DNA from 4 places in the Clostridium subterminale genome. Region 1 is predicted to be linked to each of the others. Evidence: riboswitches for the same ligand, from Rfam matches in the RefSeq annotation. Region 1 holds a riboswitch; each other region holds the start of a gene.
What was found. Region 1 has a riboswitch for cyclic di-GMP ahead of flgB (flagellar basal body rod protein FlgB). Riboswitches for the same ligand answer to the same signal wherever they lie in the genome.
Positions count from the first base shown of each region.

Region 2: linked by a shared signal. The riboswitch ahead of ABDZ93_RS06295 (SpaA isopeptide-forming pilin-related protein) and the one ahead of flgB (flagellar basal body rod protein FlgB) in region 1 are both predicted to bind cyclic di-GMP.
Region 3: linked by a shared signal. The riboswitch ahead of ABDZ93_RS14200 (TasA family protein) and the one ahead of flgB (flagellar basal body rod protein FlgB) in region 1 are both predicted to bind cyclic di-GMP.
Region 4: linked by a shared signal. The riboswitch ahead of ABDZ93_RS17240 (response regulator) and the one ahead of flgB (flagellar basal body rod protein FlgB) in region 1 are both predicted to bind cyclic di-GMP.

Region 1 is NZ_BAAACI010000001.1:672,075-675,628, forward strand. It holds gene fliF (flagellar basal-body MS-ring/collar protein FliF) at 1-823, opposite strand, end outside; gene fliE (flagellar hook-basal body complex protein FliE) at 840-1,160, opposite strand; gene flgC (flagellar basal body rod protein FlgC) at 1,181-1,612, opposite strand; gene flgB (flagellar basal body rod protein FlgB) at 1,615-1,995, opposite strand; cyclic di-GMP riboswitch class I at 2,406-2,488, opposite strand; gene ABDZ93_RS03520 (flagellin N-terminal helical domain-containing protein) at 2,597-3,442, opposite strand; gene ABDZ93_RS03525 (methyl-accepting chemotaxis protein) at 3,546-3,554, opposite strand, start outside.
Region 2 is NZ_BAAACI010000002.1:94,459-98,012, reverse strand. It holds gene ABDZ93_RS06300 (S1C family serine protease) at 1-231, shown strand, start outside; cyclic di-GMP riboswitch class II at 505-591, shown strand; cyclic di-GMP riboswitch class II at 944-1,025, shown strand; cyclic di-GMP riboswitch class II at 1,198-1,279, shown strand; cyclic di-GMP riboswitch class II at 1,453-1,534, shown strand; gene ABDZ93_RS06295 (SpaA isopeptide-forming pilin-related protein) at 1,606-3,554, shown strand, end outside.
Region 3 is NZ_BAAACI010000007.1:104,551-108,104, forward strand. It holds gene dhaS (dihydroxyacetone kinase transcriptional activator DhaS) at 1-510, opposite strand, end outside; gene ABDZ93_RS14200 (TasA family protein) at 761-1,339, opposite strand; cyclic di-GMP riboswitch class II at 1,371-1,455, opposite strand; gene ABDZ93_RS14205 (signal peptidase I) at 1,506-2,078, opposite strand; gene ABDZ93_RS14210 (ATP-binding protein) at 2,380-3,141, opposite strand; gene ABDZ93_RS14215 (TraB/GumN family protein) at 3,336-3,554, opposite strand, start outside.
Region 4 is NZ_BAAACI010000008.1:154,348-157,901, reverse strand. It holds gene ABDZ93_RS17245 (GNAT family N-acetyltransferase) at 585-1,118, shown strand; cyclic di-GMP riboswitch class II at 1,257-1,339, shown strand; gene ABDZ93_RS17240 (response regulator) at 1,418-1,789, shown strand; gene ABDZ93_RS17235 (chemotaxis protein CheC) at 1,782-2,417, shown strand; gene ABDZ93_RS17230 (diguanylate cyclase domain-containing protein) at 2,410-3,336, shown strand; gene ABDZ93_RS17225 (TetR/AcrR family transcriptional regulator) at 3,406-3,554, opposite strand, start outside.

The sequences.
Region 1 (3,554 bases):
CAGCATCAAAGTTAAGCTCTGCATTTACAGATACTTTCACATTATCTTTGTAAATTGGCTCTAGTACATTTAAAATTTTCTTTTCATATTCTTTTTCAACTTTTTTAGTTGAATCAATTTGGTTTTCTGTGCTAGTAGCCTGAGTTCCTTTTTCATTATCAAATAAACCTTCTGTTAATAACTTTAAATTGTCTGATACTATTGTAACATCTTCCTTATCTAAGTTTTCCACACTGCCTGTTACTAGGTGCACAATAGCCTTAACTTGTTCTGGTGAAAGTTCATTTCCTGGCACTAACTTTACTGTTACTGAAGCACTGGCAGGAGCTGGTTTAGTTACAAAGGCTGAGTTGTTAGGTAAAACTAAATTTACCTTTGCTGCTTCAACTTCCTCAAATCCCTTTATAGTTCTTTCTAATTCTCCAGAAAGTGCTCTTTGATACATTATTCTTGACTCTTCATCTGTAGCTCCTATGCTACCTTTATCAAAAAGTTCAAATCCTTGACTTCCTTCTGTTATTTGCACCTCTGACAGCATTTCCATTCTCAACTTGTCTACTTGAGACTTTTCAACTAAGATTGAATTTCCTTCTATTTTGTACTTAGTTCCTTTGCCTTCTAAATTGGCTATAATCTTTCCTGAATCTTGGGAATCCATATTTGAAAATAAAACTGTATACTTTGGTTTAAGTGATACATAAAGTAGGGTTCCTATTGCTAAAACTGTCACTACTGAAATTATCACTAAAGCTATCTTTCTAGTTTTCGACATGGAATTCCACTTATCTTTTATCTTCTTCATTAGCTCCGATAGCTTACTCATCTAATCCTTACCTCCATTATACTTGCATATTATTAAATTCCTTATAAGCATCAACCAGCTTATTTCTTATTTGAATAGCAAGCTCTAAGGACATAGATGCTTCTTCTGTGGCTAACACTACTTCATTGATACTTTTTTCTCCAGCAATATATCCTTTTATATTATTATCTGCTTCCACCTGCAAATCGTTCACTTTTTGTAACTCATCCTTCATTATAACTGCAAAACCTGTGCCATTTGAAGAGCTATTCTCCTCAGTATCCCTTTCTTTTACCCCATAAATTTGTTGTAATTCATTTTGAAAGATTGTTGCGTTTGGTATGTAACTGTTTATCATAAAGTACTACTCCTATCCTATTATTTACCTATTTCTAAAGTTTTTAAAAACATACTCTTTTGTGCATTCATTGCATTGACATTTGCTTCATAAGCTCTACTTGATGCAATTAACTCTACCATTTCATTTGAGATATTTACATTAGGCATAGTTACAAATCCTTCTTCATCAGCATCTGGATGACTTGGATTATATACTTTAGTAAGCTCTGATTCATCATCTACAATGCCTACTGCTTTAATGCCATTTAGCTTATTCTCTACTTTTCCAGTGCTTCTATTGTAAGCTTCCTTTAAATTTTCTTGAAACACAGCTATTTTTCTTACATAGGGTTTTCCATCTTCTCCTCTAGTAGTCCCAGCATTAACAATATTAGATGATATAGTGTCCATTCTTAATCTTTCTGCTGTAAGCCCACTAGCTGAAATTCTTAACCCCCTAAATGCCTCCATTTTTAGTTCCCTCCTTTTATAACTCTACTTGTACTGTTTATTTTTCCACTGGCAAATCTAACTAACGATTCATACATCATGGTATTAGAAGCTTGACTTGTCATTTCAGTTTCAATATCCACGTTATTTCCATCTTCTCTCATAGACGTACTGTCATCTCTTTTAACTTGTACATCCTTACTTCTCATTCCTATATGTTTTTCATTTGTAATTTTTAACTTACCACTAGCTGTTGACTCTTCCATAACCTGTTCAAAGGGAACATAATACCTTTTATAATCTTTCATATTTACATTTGCTATATTATTAGCAATAACCTTATTAGCCTCTACGGTTACGTTCATAGATTTTTTTAGCAACCCATATACTTCATTTTGCGACATTTTATACCTCCACATCCTATAAGAACATACTTATCGTTTATAAATTAGACATAAACTTTAAATTCCCTTCTTTTTTTGTTAGTTACATGAATTATTATTTATTCTTACATACTTTAACCTTACTTTTAATAGAAATAATTCTACAAATTTCATCATTAGTAAAACATATACTGATAAACTTCAAATAATATTGGTTGCATATAACCTTATATAAATATTAATTGTAAAACACAAATCTAGTAAATGTTTACAATATAATATACTCCATAAAATTTATTGCAATTCTTATGAAAAATCAGAAATTTCACACAATAAAAAGCTACTCAAAAAGAGTAGCTTTAAATTACAAAAGGTTAGAATAAAAGTATTATTTACTTCTATAATACCTAAAACAAAAAGTGTACTTACTCTTTGGCAACTGGCTGGCATCCCCTAAGGCTTAGCCCCTATAGCTTTGCGTCACTAACTTTCGTGAGTTTTGCGTATTAAATTTTTCACATATTTGCATTATATACTATATTTTTCTTTCATTCAACATTTATACTTAAAATTATTTATTTTTTGCTTAAAATTCCTTATTTGCTACATGAAATTACTTTTTTTATTTATTAGGGTATACATTGCTTAATATTTGCAAAATATCCTTTGGAAATTGGTTCGTTTGAGCCATCATCGCCATACCAGATTCTACCAGAATTGAGTTTTTAGAATACTCAATCATTTCAAATGCTACATCAGTTCCAGTAATGATAGCTTCTGCTCCCTCGATTTTACCAGATATTTCATTGGCATAATCCACTGTAGACTCCATTCTATTACTTAGAGCTCCATACTTTCCTCTTCCAGAATTCAACTTATTTATGGCATCATCTAAGCGATTTAAACTATCATCTATGTTGTCCACACTTATCTTATTGCTACCATCAACATTCACAAGTCCTAATCCTGAAGATGTAAAATTACGTGTTGGTAGTTTAATTACTTCTCCACTAGTTGCTCCAATAAGTAGATCAACTGTATCACCTGGATTATTTTTATCTGCTAACAGCTTTACACCATTCATTTCTGTATTATTAGCGGTAAAAGTTATATGTTCTAGATTTTGGTCTATTTCCTTTTGAATAATGGCTCTATCTTCCTCCGTAGTAGCTCCTCCAGCTTGAACCATAAGTTCTCTAGCCCTTTGTAAAGACTCACTTATATTTTGCATACCACCATCCATAGTTTGCATAAGACTTACACTATCTTGAATGTTTCTAGTAGCCATTTGAAGCCCTCTAATCTCTAACTTCAACTTTTCGCTCTTAGCCTTAGCATTAGGATTGTCTCTATAAGTCTGTATTTTAAGTCCTGAGCTAATACTACTATAAGACTTAGATTGAGCTGCTAAATTTTTAGTATAACTATTTAATATCCTTACAGAGGCCATATTTCTACTTAATCTCATTATCTCACTCCCTATGTGGGCAAAATCCCCACCAAACTTTTTATATTCTTATTATCGAAGTGTAGTGAATATACTTTAGTTACTGTGGGGCCAGACTCCTTAACTAAACTGT
Region 2 (3,554 bases), on a different contig from region 1:
AAACAATTTAACTTACCAGTAGGTGTGTATATTCAATCTGTAGAAGACTTTAGTATTGCCCAAAAGGGTGGACTACAACCTGGAGATGTAATTACTAAAATTGGTAAGAAAACTGTTAAGACAGTTGAAGAGTTAAATAAGGAAAAAGAGTCCTTTAAAGAAGGAGATAGTATTCCTATAGAATTTATAAGAAAAGGTCAAACAATGCAAGCTACTTTAGTAGTAGAATAATTAAGTTAATAATTATAATTATCCCCTAATTATAATATTATAAAATTTCAATAGGCATGAAGCTTGAGTTATCAATGTTTCATGCCTATTATTTTTTAGATATGAATCATAACATTGTTAATATATAAGATATTATACGTTAAAACAATAAACAAACATATATTACTTTTGATAATATTTATAGATAATTATGTATTTTATGTAATTAATTTATTGACTGATACAATTATATATGCTATATTCTCATATGAAATAGCATATATAATTTAGTAAGAGTTTTAAGGAAACATTGAAGTATATATTAATTTGGGCGCATAATATATATATATGGAGTTAGTAGTGTAACCGACCTTTATAATCAAACGTAGATAGGTATAAGATTAGTAGGGTCGGTTTTTGTTATATAAGTTGAAAAATTTAATAGAGATTTTCTTGTAAAGCAATATAAATTAAATAGGTTATATGGGGCTGTATTTAATAAATGGATAGAATAAGGAATTAGAGTAGCGCTCAACCTAAAAATAATTGCATTATATTTATATATTATATTTAAAATTTAAAAACTGAGTATAGGAAATATTAGTATAAAAGTAAAAAATGTATAGACAAATACTAAATATAAAGTTATACTTAATTAATAAAGTATGTTAAATAATAATAGATATTAAATGATTTGGATTTGTTTATAAATTTTTGAATACAATTTACTAAAAGTTATAAGGAAACATTGAAGTATATACTAATTTGGGCACTTTGTATATACAGAGTTAGTAGTGCAACCGACCGTTATTAATTTAAGGTCGGTTTTTTGTTTGTAAAAATTCATTAAGGAGGAAGATTATGAAGAAAATAAAATTTAAACCTACCCTAAGCTAAAGGAGAAACTATCTATTTTTATACTAAAATGAAGAGAAGCATAGATTGATTTAATTTTGTTCCACAAAATATTGAATACAATTTACTAAAAGTTATAAGGAAACATTGAAGTATATACTAATTTGGGCACTTTGTATATACAGAGTTAGTAGTGCAACCGACCGTTATTAATTTAAGGTCGGTTTTTTGTTTGTAAAAATTCATTAAGGAGGAAGATTATGAAGAAAATAAAATTTAAACCTACCCCTAAGCCAAAGAAGAAACTATCTATTTTTATACTAAAATGAAGAGAAGCATATATTGATTTAATTTTATTCCACAAAATATTGAATATAATTTACTAAAAGTTATAAGGAAACATTGAAGTATATACTAATTTGGGCACTTTGTATATACGGAGTTAGTGGTGCAACCGACCTTTATAACCAATCTTATATTTATATAAGATTGGCATGGGGTCGGTTTTTTGTTTGTAAAAATTTATTAAGGAGGAAGATTATGAAGAAAATGAAATTTAAACTTAGGTCTAAACTAAAGAAGAGATTATCTGTTTTTATGGCTTTAGCTATTGCAGTTTGCCAAATTTTTAATATTATTCCTATAGCACAAGCTGATGCTATGGATATTACAAGTAATTTTCCATTTATAACTGAAGTAACTTTAACTGATGGCGATGGTAAACCTATAAATGAGTCATCAAATCCAATAAGTAAGAATGAAGAAGTTAAACTAACTTATAAATTTACTGTACCAAATCAGGGTACAGTAAAAAAAGGTGATATTTATACAATTAAAATACCTAAGGAAATACAAATAATAAGTACACTAAATTTCCCTATTACACTTGATAATGGTGATACAATTGCAAATGTTAAAATAGAAACCAATGGCAATGTTACCATTACTTTTACTGAATTTGCTGAGAATAATTCCAATGTTTCAGGATTCTTTTATATTGATACTCAATTTGATCCTGATCAAATAGGAGGAGATAATCCAGTCCCTATTAAATTTGAAATTGGAGGAAATTCTTCACCAGTTATAGTTAATGTGAATTTTGAGCAACCTGAAATTCCTGATGCTTCTGTTATGAAGGAAGGAAGTTATGACCCTTCTAAAAATGAGATTACCTGGGAGGTAATTGCTAATTCAGAAGGAGTTAAGGTTAATAATGCTGAAATTGTGGACAACATTCCAGAGGGACAAGAATTTATACCAGGTTCTGTTACCATAAATGGAGCTAATGCAGATGAAGCAAATTATAACTATGATTATAGCAATAAAAAATTAACTTATAGCTTTCCAAGTGTTATAGACACATATCAAGTAATTACCTTCAAAACTAAGGTAGTAAATCCAAAAGTTTTTGAAAGTGAAGGAGCTACAATATATGAATATAATAAAGCAATCTTTAATCATGATGGAACTAGTGTAGATTCTAATGAGGCATCAGTTAGTATTTTTACAGACTTCATTAGAAAAGATGGAAACTATGATGCAGCAACAAAGAGAATAAATTGGGTTATTTATGTAAATAACAATGCTCTAAGCATTCCCAATGCTGTAGTTACAGATGATATACCTAGTGGATTAACTGTTACACAAGGTAGCGTAAAAATAGATGGAAATCCAACTAACGACAATTATACTATAAATGGACAAAAATTCACCTACACTTTTCCAACAGCTATTAATGAACCTCATAAAATTGAATTTTCAACAGATGTATCTGATGATATATTTAATTCTAATGAATGGAAAACCTATAATAATAAGGCAACTATTACAGGAGAAGGGGTTCCAGGTAACGCTTTAGATGAAAAGGGAGTTGACGTACCTAGTAACGTTATTTCTAAGCAAGGAGTAGGATATAACCCAGCTACAGGAGAAATAACTTGGGAAGTTATGATTAACTGGAACAGCGGAACCATAAAAAATCCAATTTTCACTGATAAAATAAAATTAGGACAAGAGTATGTAGATGGTTCTGCTACTATAGATAAAGATGTTCCAGGAGGAAGCTTTAACTATGTACCAGAAGTAAACGATGCAGAAAAAACTGGAACACTAACCTATACCTTTGGTAAAGATATTAATGAAACCTATATAATAAGATTTAAAACAAAAGTAACAGACCCTAAGGTTTATGCAGGAAATAGGAATGAGACCTATTATAATGTTGCTGAATTAACTGGCGATAATATAAAACCTTCCACCTACCAAGGCACACAGAAAGTACAGAGCCAAGTTATAAATAAATCTAGTAAAGACTATAACTATGTTGCTAGAGAAATTACATGGAAGATAGTAGTTAATAAAAACAAAATGACCCTTCCCAATGCCTATGTTACAGATGTTATAAAGGAAGGACAAGAATTTGTTCCTAAATCCGTTATGATTAATGGAAATCAAGCAAAAGAGTCAGATTATGTTTATGATGAAGCCAC
Region 3 (3,554 bases), on a different contig from region 1:
ACTTAACTTTTCAATAATCGTGTGAGAATCTTCCTTCATTCCACCATTCATCCATTGAATTACCAAGCCTGTAAAAGCTAAAGTATAAAAATTTGCAATAAACTTCTTATTATCTTCTGTAGCCTTCATATTTTTGGAAACTTCATTAACTACTCCAATAATTAAATCATAAGTAACTGTGTAAAGATATAAATCTAGATGATTTTTTCCTAAGGAATTTAAAGTATTCATACAAAATCTTCTATTGCTTTCTATATAGTTGAAAATCTTTTGAAATCCATCAGTCCAGGTGCTATAACTTCTATATTGTGATATACTTTCCACCGCTTCTGTTTCATAAATCCACTCTAATAAATTGTATATATCTTGAAAATGATAATAAAATGTTTGTCTATTTAGTCCACAGTTATCAACTATATCTTTAACATATATTTTATTTAAAGATGTAGAATTCATTAATTCCTTTAAAGATTTAGCTAATGCTTTCTTGGTTATTATTGAATTTGACATAGGTATCTCTTTCCTCCCTATGGATTTTTTCATCGTTATATTTACTATACATTATATTATCATTTTATTCCATTAATTTTATATTACCACTTTTTAAAGTTTGTAAATATTTCTACAATAATAAAGAGCTATCTTAAAATTAGTTCAACATTATATGAAGTTGATCAATTTAAGATAGCTCTATGATTTATAATATTATATGCTATAATTAAGTCACAATAATATTATAAATATTTTCTTTTATTATATTTTACTGCTCTATTACTTGATGTGCTCCAACTTTTACAAATTCTTGAGCATCAGTATTAATAAGTTTTTCCATCCAATCATTACCTGCATTTGTAGGAACAGTAACTCTAACTGTCATTTTAATAAAATCTCTAACTTCCATTCCATTTTCATATACTCTATTAGGAACATTTGGATCTATTTGTGCATGACCATGTTGAGAAGTGAAGTTTACCATCTCAAGTTTTAACCCATCAACTAATTTAGGATTAAATTCCACTGTTGTATCTGCTTTTAAAGTTCCATAATTAGCAACTATTATGTCTCTTTCGAAAGTATCTCCTGGCTTAACATTTTCAAAGCTTAATGTCTTTCCACCATCTTTGTCAACTACTTCTGTAACTTTCGATGTAGCCCTCCAACTATCGGCATTAGCATCTGTAGCCCAATATGCTTTTACATCTAATTTACCCATTGTAATGTTTACTTCATTTTTTAATGAATCACTATCAGTAAAATAAGCATAAGTACCATATCCTCCTACCCCTGTCGTAATTGCCGCTGCCATTAATAATGACACAATTTTAATTTTAGTTTTCAATTTAAATTCCTCCCATAAAATATAATATTTATTATATAATGGTGTGGATTCACTATTAACTCCATATTCACTAAGTGACCATATACAGTGAATACTTCTTCGCTCCCTTTATAAACCTTTTGAAAATATAAAATTAAATTTTAAATAATATTAATAATGAAGTTGACTATTCAATACTTTTTTTCTTTATTCTAAGCAACTTAACTTCTTTAAATATTTCCTTTATAATATAGTACATAATTATTATCCAAGCCAAAGCTAAAAATTGAATACTTTGTATTTTACTTATTATAAATCCACATCTAGGTATTTTGAAACAATACCTAGATATTATCTGGCTAGCACTTACCTGTTTCTCATCATTGGCTTTATTATCATCCCCCTTAGTAGTAAAGGTAGTTCCATCTTCAGCATTTTCAACTATTCTATGTGTTACTAACATGTTTCCTACTTTAAATGTAATAACATCCCCAACTTTAAGTTTAGATGTATCTTTTATCTTAGCCCCAATTATTAAATCCTGTGAGTAAAACTCTGGATTCATACTTTCTGATAATACATTTAAATAAGTATATCCAAGTATACTTGGTACATATTCCTTATCGACTCTTATTTTTAAGCTTTGAATTACAATCGTAAACAATAATATAATTAGTGCACAACACAATGTTTTTTTTGTATACTTAAATATTTTTTTTAAAATGTCCTTATTATGTTGTTTTCTTTTTTCTTTTTTCATTATTTTTAATTTCCTTTCTCACATAAAATAATTTCAATAAACTATTAAATATGAATACTTTAACTGGAATAGGTAAACTACTTACTCTATTTATTCAAAAGAACCCATTCAAGAATAACATTTATAGATTTACAAATAATGTATTCACATATTTATATTACCTTTTTATGTTATTATTGTCAACATATCCCTAGTATTATAATATTTAAAAAAATAAAAAGTTACCTCTCCACAAAAGTTTCAAGGTAACTCCTTCACGTATCTAATAATATTTAAAACATATAAGTTATGAATCTATTACTTACTTTATAATATTACCATTACTTGTAATAGTAATCTCAGTATAAGGTACAATTACCTCTGAAGCAAGCATTGCTTTTTTAACTGCTGAAACTATTCCTGAGCAGCATGGTACTTCCATTCTAACTACAGTTATACTCTTTATATTGTTCTTCTTAAGTATTTCAGTTAATTTATTCTTATAATGTTCATTGTCATCAAGTTTTGGACATCCTATTACTGTTATTTTATCTTTCATAAAGTCTCTATGAAAATTTCCATAAGCATAAGCTGTACAATCTGCTGCTACTAATAAGTTAGCATTATTTAGATATGGTGCACTAGTATTTATTAAATTCAATTGCACTGGCCATTGCATAAGTTCAGAGTTATTTTCAGTAGTACTCTCTCTTTTCTTAGGCATAGTTTCCATAGCAATTATTGGTTTTCTCTCAATGGTTTTAGCCATGGTTCCAGGACATCCACATGGAAGTTTTTCTTCTTTATTTATGTGATTATCTTTAATTTCTTTAGGTTTATTATCCAATTCTAAAATTCTTGCCTTTACTGCATCATCATCATACTCATCTGCTTCTCTTTCTATAATCTCTATAGCTGCTGTAGGACAATTAGGTAAACAATCACCTAATCCATCACAATATATATCACTAACAAGCTTTGCCTTTCCATTCACTAGTTCTATAGCTTTTTCATGACAAGCATTAACACATAATCCGCAACCATTACACTTTTCCTCATGGATCTTAATTATCTTTCTCTTCATAACAAATCCTCCAAACCTATTATTTAATCTTAATTAGCATATTTCCCAAAATAATTATTATTTTATTACACTTACCTTTTATTTACTTTCAACAACACATTTAAAATAAACTATTTTTACTATAGCTTAATTATAACTATATTTCCATAATAGGTCTGTAACTTTTGTTACATATTTGAGATTTTTATTAAAAATTATTTATACCAAAAACAAATTACGTATTGATAGTTATCTACTGTACTCCCATTTGTAAGTTCGAATAAATTATCTACAAGTGAATTTTCCAGTCCTTTTTTATAAGGTGAATTTTTGCCATTCAACTTAAATAAAGTGAACTTTTCTAACTTTAGCTTTTCTATATCCTTCTTTGGAATTACTATTTCACTAGATGATATAGGCATAGATAATACTTT
Region 4 (3,554 bases), on a different contig from region 1:
ATAAAAACTAAGTAAGGTGAAGTGAATTTAAATTTGTTACTAGGAAATACTTTGGTAAAAATAAGTTTATCATGAATCTTCACTAATGTGAAGTGGAAAAGCATATGAATTTTCAATTAATTAATGGACACCTTTACATAAATGTCCTATAAAATAAATAATTTGAAAGTATAATTTATTTTGAAATTATCATTAAAATTAGTGTAAATCTAATCTAAAGGTGAATATGATTAAATTCAAAATTTTAATAAAATCACTTTGAATGCAGGAATTTACCTTTAGACAAGCATTATTAAAACATATAGTTACCTATATCAATACTATTTTAGGATAGTACTTCGTTAATTATTCACTCAAAATAAAACTTTAATCGAAAACGAAGATTTTACTAAAGTATGCAGGAAAAATAAATTCAAGCATTAAAGCTTGAGTTATTGGCTTTTTACTTGAATATGTGTATTATGTAAATAAAAGATGAAAAAGTAGAGTTATTGTAAAGAACTTAATAGAAAAAGGTAATTTCTAAAGAGTTCAAAGTATTATATAGTCAAGGTTACTATACATAAATATGGGGAGGTAAAAGTATGTCAAATGTTATATATAGAAAATTAGAATTAGGAGAATGTGAGCATATAAACAAAATGAATCCATCTCAATATATAGGAAAGGCATGGAGAGAGGTGGATGGAAACCGTAAATTAGTGGAAATCAATTATCATGATTGTGATTGGCCAAATGGGTATGAATACCATCTTAGAGAGTTGAAAAAAACTATTTTAAGTGGTGGAAGTGCCATTGGTGCTTTTGATACGAATAACAAATTATTGGGATTTTCAACAGTTAACCGTAAATTTTTTGGTGAAAAATTTAATTATGTTTTATTAGATCAACTTTTCATAACTTTAGAATGTAGAAATAAAGGAATAGGCAAAAGGTTATTCATACTTTCTGCAAATGTTGCAAGAGAGTGGAAAGCAGATAAAATTTATATTTGTGCAGGTTCTGCTGAAGAAACAATTGCTTTTTATTTTTCAATAGGATGTAAAGAAGCGGAGGAAATAAATCAAGAACTATATGAAAATGACACAAGAGATTATCAATTAGAGTTTTCATTATAAAAATGACACATGCATGAGCAAATAAAAGATTAGTCAACTAACCCAATTAAAGTATAACTTTGAAAATTAAGATAAATAACTATTGAAACAGTTTATATTAAATGATAATATTTAAATGTTATAATTTAAATTGGATTAAAATACAAGGGAAACTGTGAAATACATATTTAGTTTGGGCATCTTATATGTATGGAGTTAGTGATGCAACCGACCCTATATTCATAATTTTATGAATATAGGGTTTTAATTTTATATTTGATGAATTATTACATAACTAAACATAGGAGGTATATGTAAAAATGAATATTTTAATTATTGATGATTCTACTTTTTCTCAAAAAATAATAGGTAACTTAATTGTAAAATATTTAGATGGTGTAAACACTTATTTTGCAAAGGATGGAGAAGAAGGATTAGAAAAGTACAAAAGTATTAAACCTGATTATACATTTGTGGATTTATTAATGCCTAAATTAAATGGAGGAGAACTGATAAAACTAATAAATGAGTATGATTCTAATGCAAAAATAATTGTAGTTTCTGCAGATGTTCAAAAAAGTATAAAAGAAGAAATAGAATCATATGGGGTAATAGAATTTATAAACAAGCCCTTTACTGAAGAAAAAGCCAAATCTATATGTGAGATAATAAGGAATGTTCGAAATGAATAATAGAGTAGAAAGAGAAGATATATTAAAAGAGTTATTTAATATAAGTGTTGGTAAATCAGCGAGTATACTGTCTGAAATAATAAATAAAAAAATATTATTAAATGTACCAAATTTGAAAATTTTAAGTTTAAATGAAAAAACAATAGCAATAGATGATTATCTTCCACAAGTAATGCAAGGAACTATAATGGTATCCTCTATAGCATTTGAAGATGAACTGAGAGGAAAGGCAAGTTTAATATTTCCAGCAGATAAAATGAGAACATTTATAGACCTGTGTTTAAATGAAAATGATGAAAATCAACTAAGTAATATGAATTTTACTGATATAGATTTTGATATTATAAAGGAAATTGGTAATATAATATTAAATTCAATAATTGGAGAAATAGGAAATTATCTAAAATTAAGATTAAATTATACTTTACCAGAAGTTAACGTATTTAATAAAGTAGATTTTGAAAAAAATATAAAGAGCAAAGAGTATGAGCATATTTTGATGCTATATATAACCTTTAAAATAGACAATTCAGAAATAGCAGGTGCTATAATAATTAATCTTACTTTAAGTTCATTAAGTCAATTATTAAATAAAGTAGGAATGATAGAAGATGATTTCTGTGGATAGAATTTTATATAATATATTAGATAGTATAGATGAAGGAATAATAATATTAGACGAAGATTTAAAAGTTTTATTTTGGAATAGCTATATGGAATGTTTAACTCATATTAGTGAGGATAAGGTAATAAATAGCTGTATATATGATATTATTCCAAGTCTGAATAAAGGTTATTTTAAAGATACAATGAAGTGCATAGTCAATGATGGAAGAAAAATATTTTTTTCAGCAGCAATGCATAAAGATTTGCTAAGTAATAATAAAAATTTAAATTTAAAGATAAGTAGAATAGAGAAAGATAATTTGAATTTTATACTTATTGAATTTATTGATGTGACTAATCAATTTTTACGTATCGATCAACTAAAAAAATATGTGAATGAATTATATATTTTAAATAAAGAATTAAAGGAAAAGGAAAAAACTATTAATAAATTAGCTTATTATGATGGACTAACAGGTGTAGCAAATAGAACATTATTTTATAAAATGGCAGATGAATTTTATAATAATGCTAAAAGAAATAATAGTCTTTTAGGGCTTATGTTTATAGATGTTGATAAATTCAAATATATAAATGATACATATGGACATAAAAAAGGTGACGAGGTTCTCATTCATGTAGCTAAAATATTAAAAGAATCTACTAGAAATGGGGATATAATTGCTAGATTTGGTGGAGATGAATTTTTAATATTGCTACATTCTATAAAGAGTTACCATGATTGCGAAGCTGTAGCCTCCAGAATTAATAATAGTACTGAAATTTTATATTGTAAAGAAGAGCAAATAAAAATATCTTTAAGCATAGGTATTAGTATATTACCCGATGAGGCTAATGATATTGATGAACTAATATTAGAAGCAGATAGAGCAATGTATAAAGCTAAAAAACTAGGTGGGGATGGATACTATTTCTTTTAATAATAGTAAAAACAAGGGTACTGTGTAGAGATTACAAGTATCCTTGTTTTATGTAACTTAGCTTAGAGTTTATTTTTTTTGCATAAATGCAGGAATGCTTTCTACAAAAAAATTAACAAAGGTGTCCTTAAACTTTTCATCTTCCTGCTTTAATACCCCAAGGGAATATTGCATTGCAATACCATCTAGTGCTGCTATTAAAATAGTAGCAAGACTTT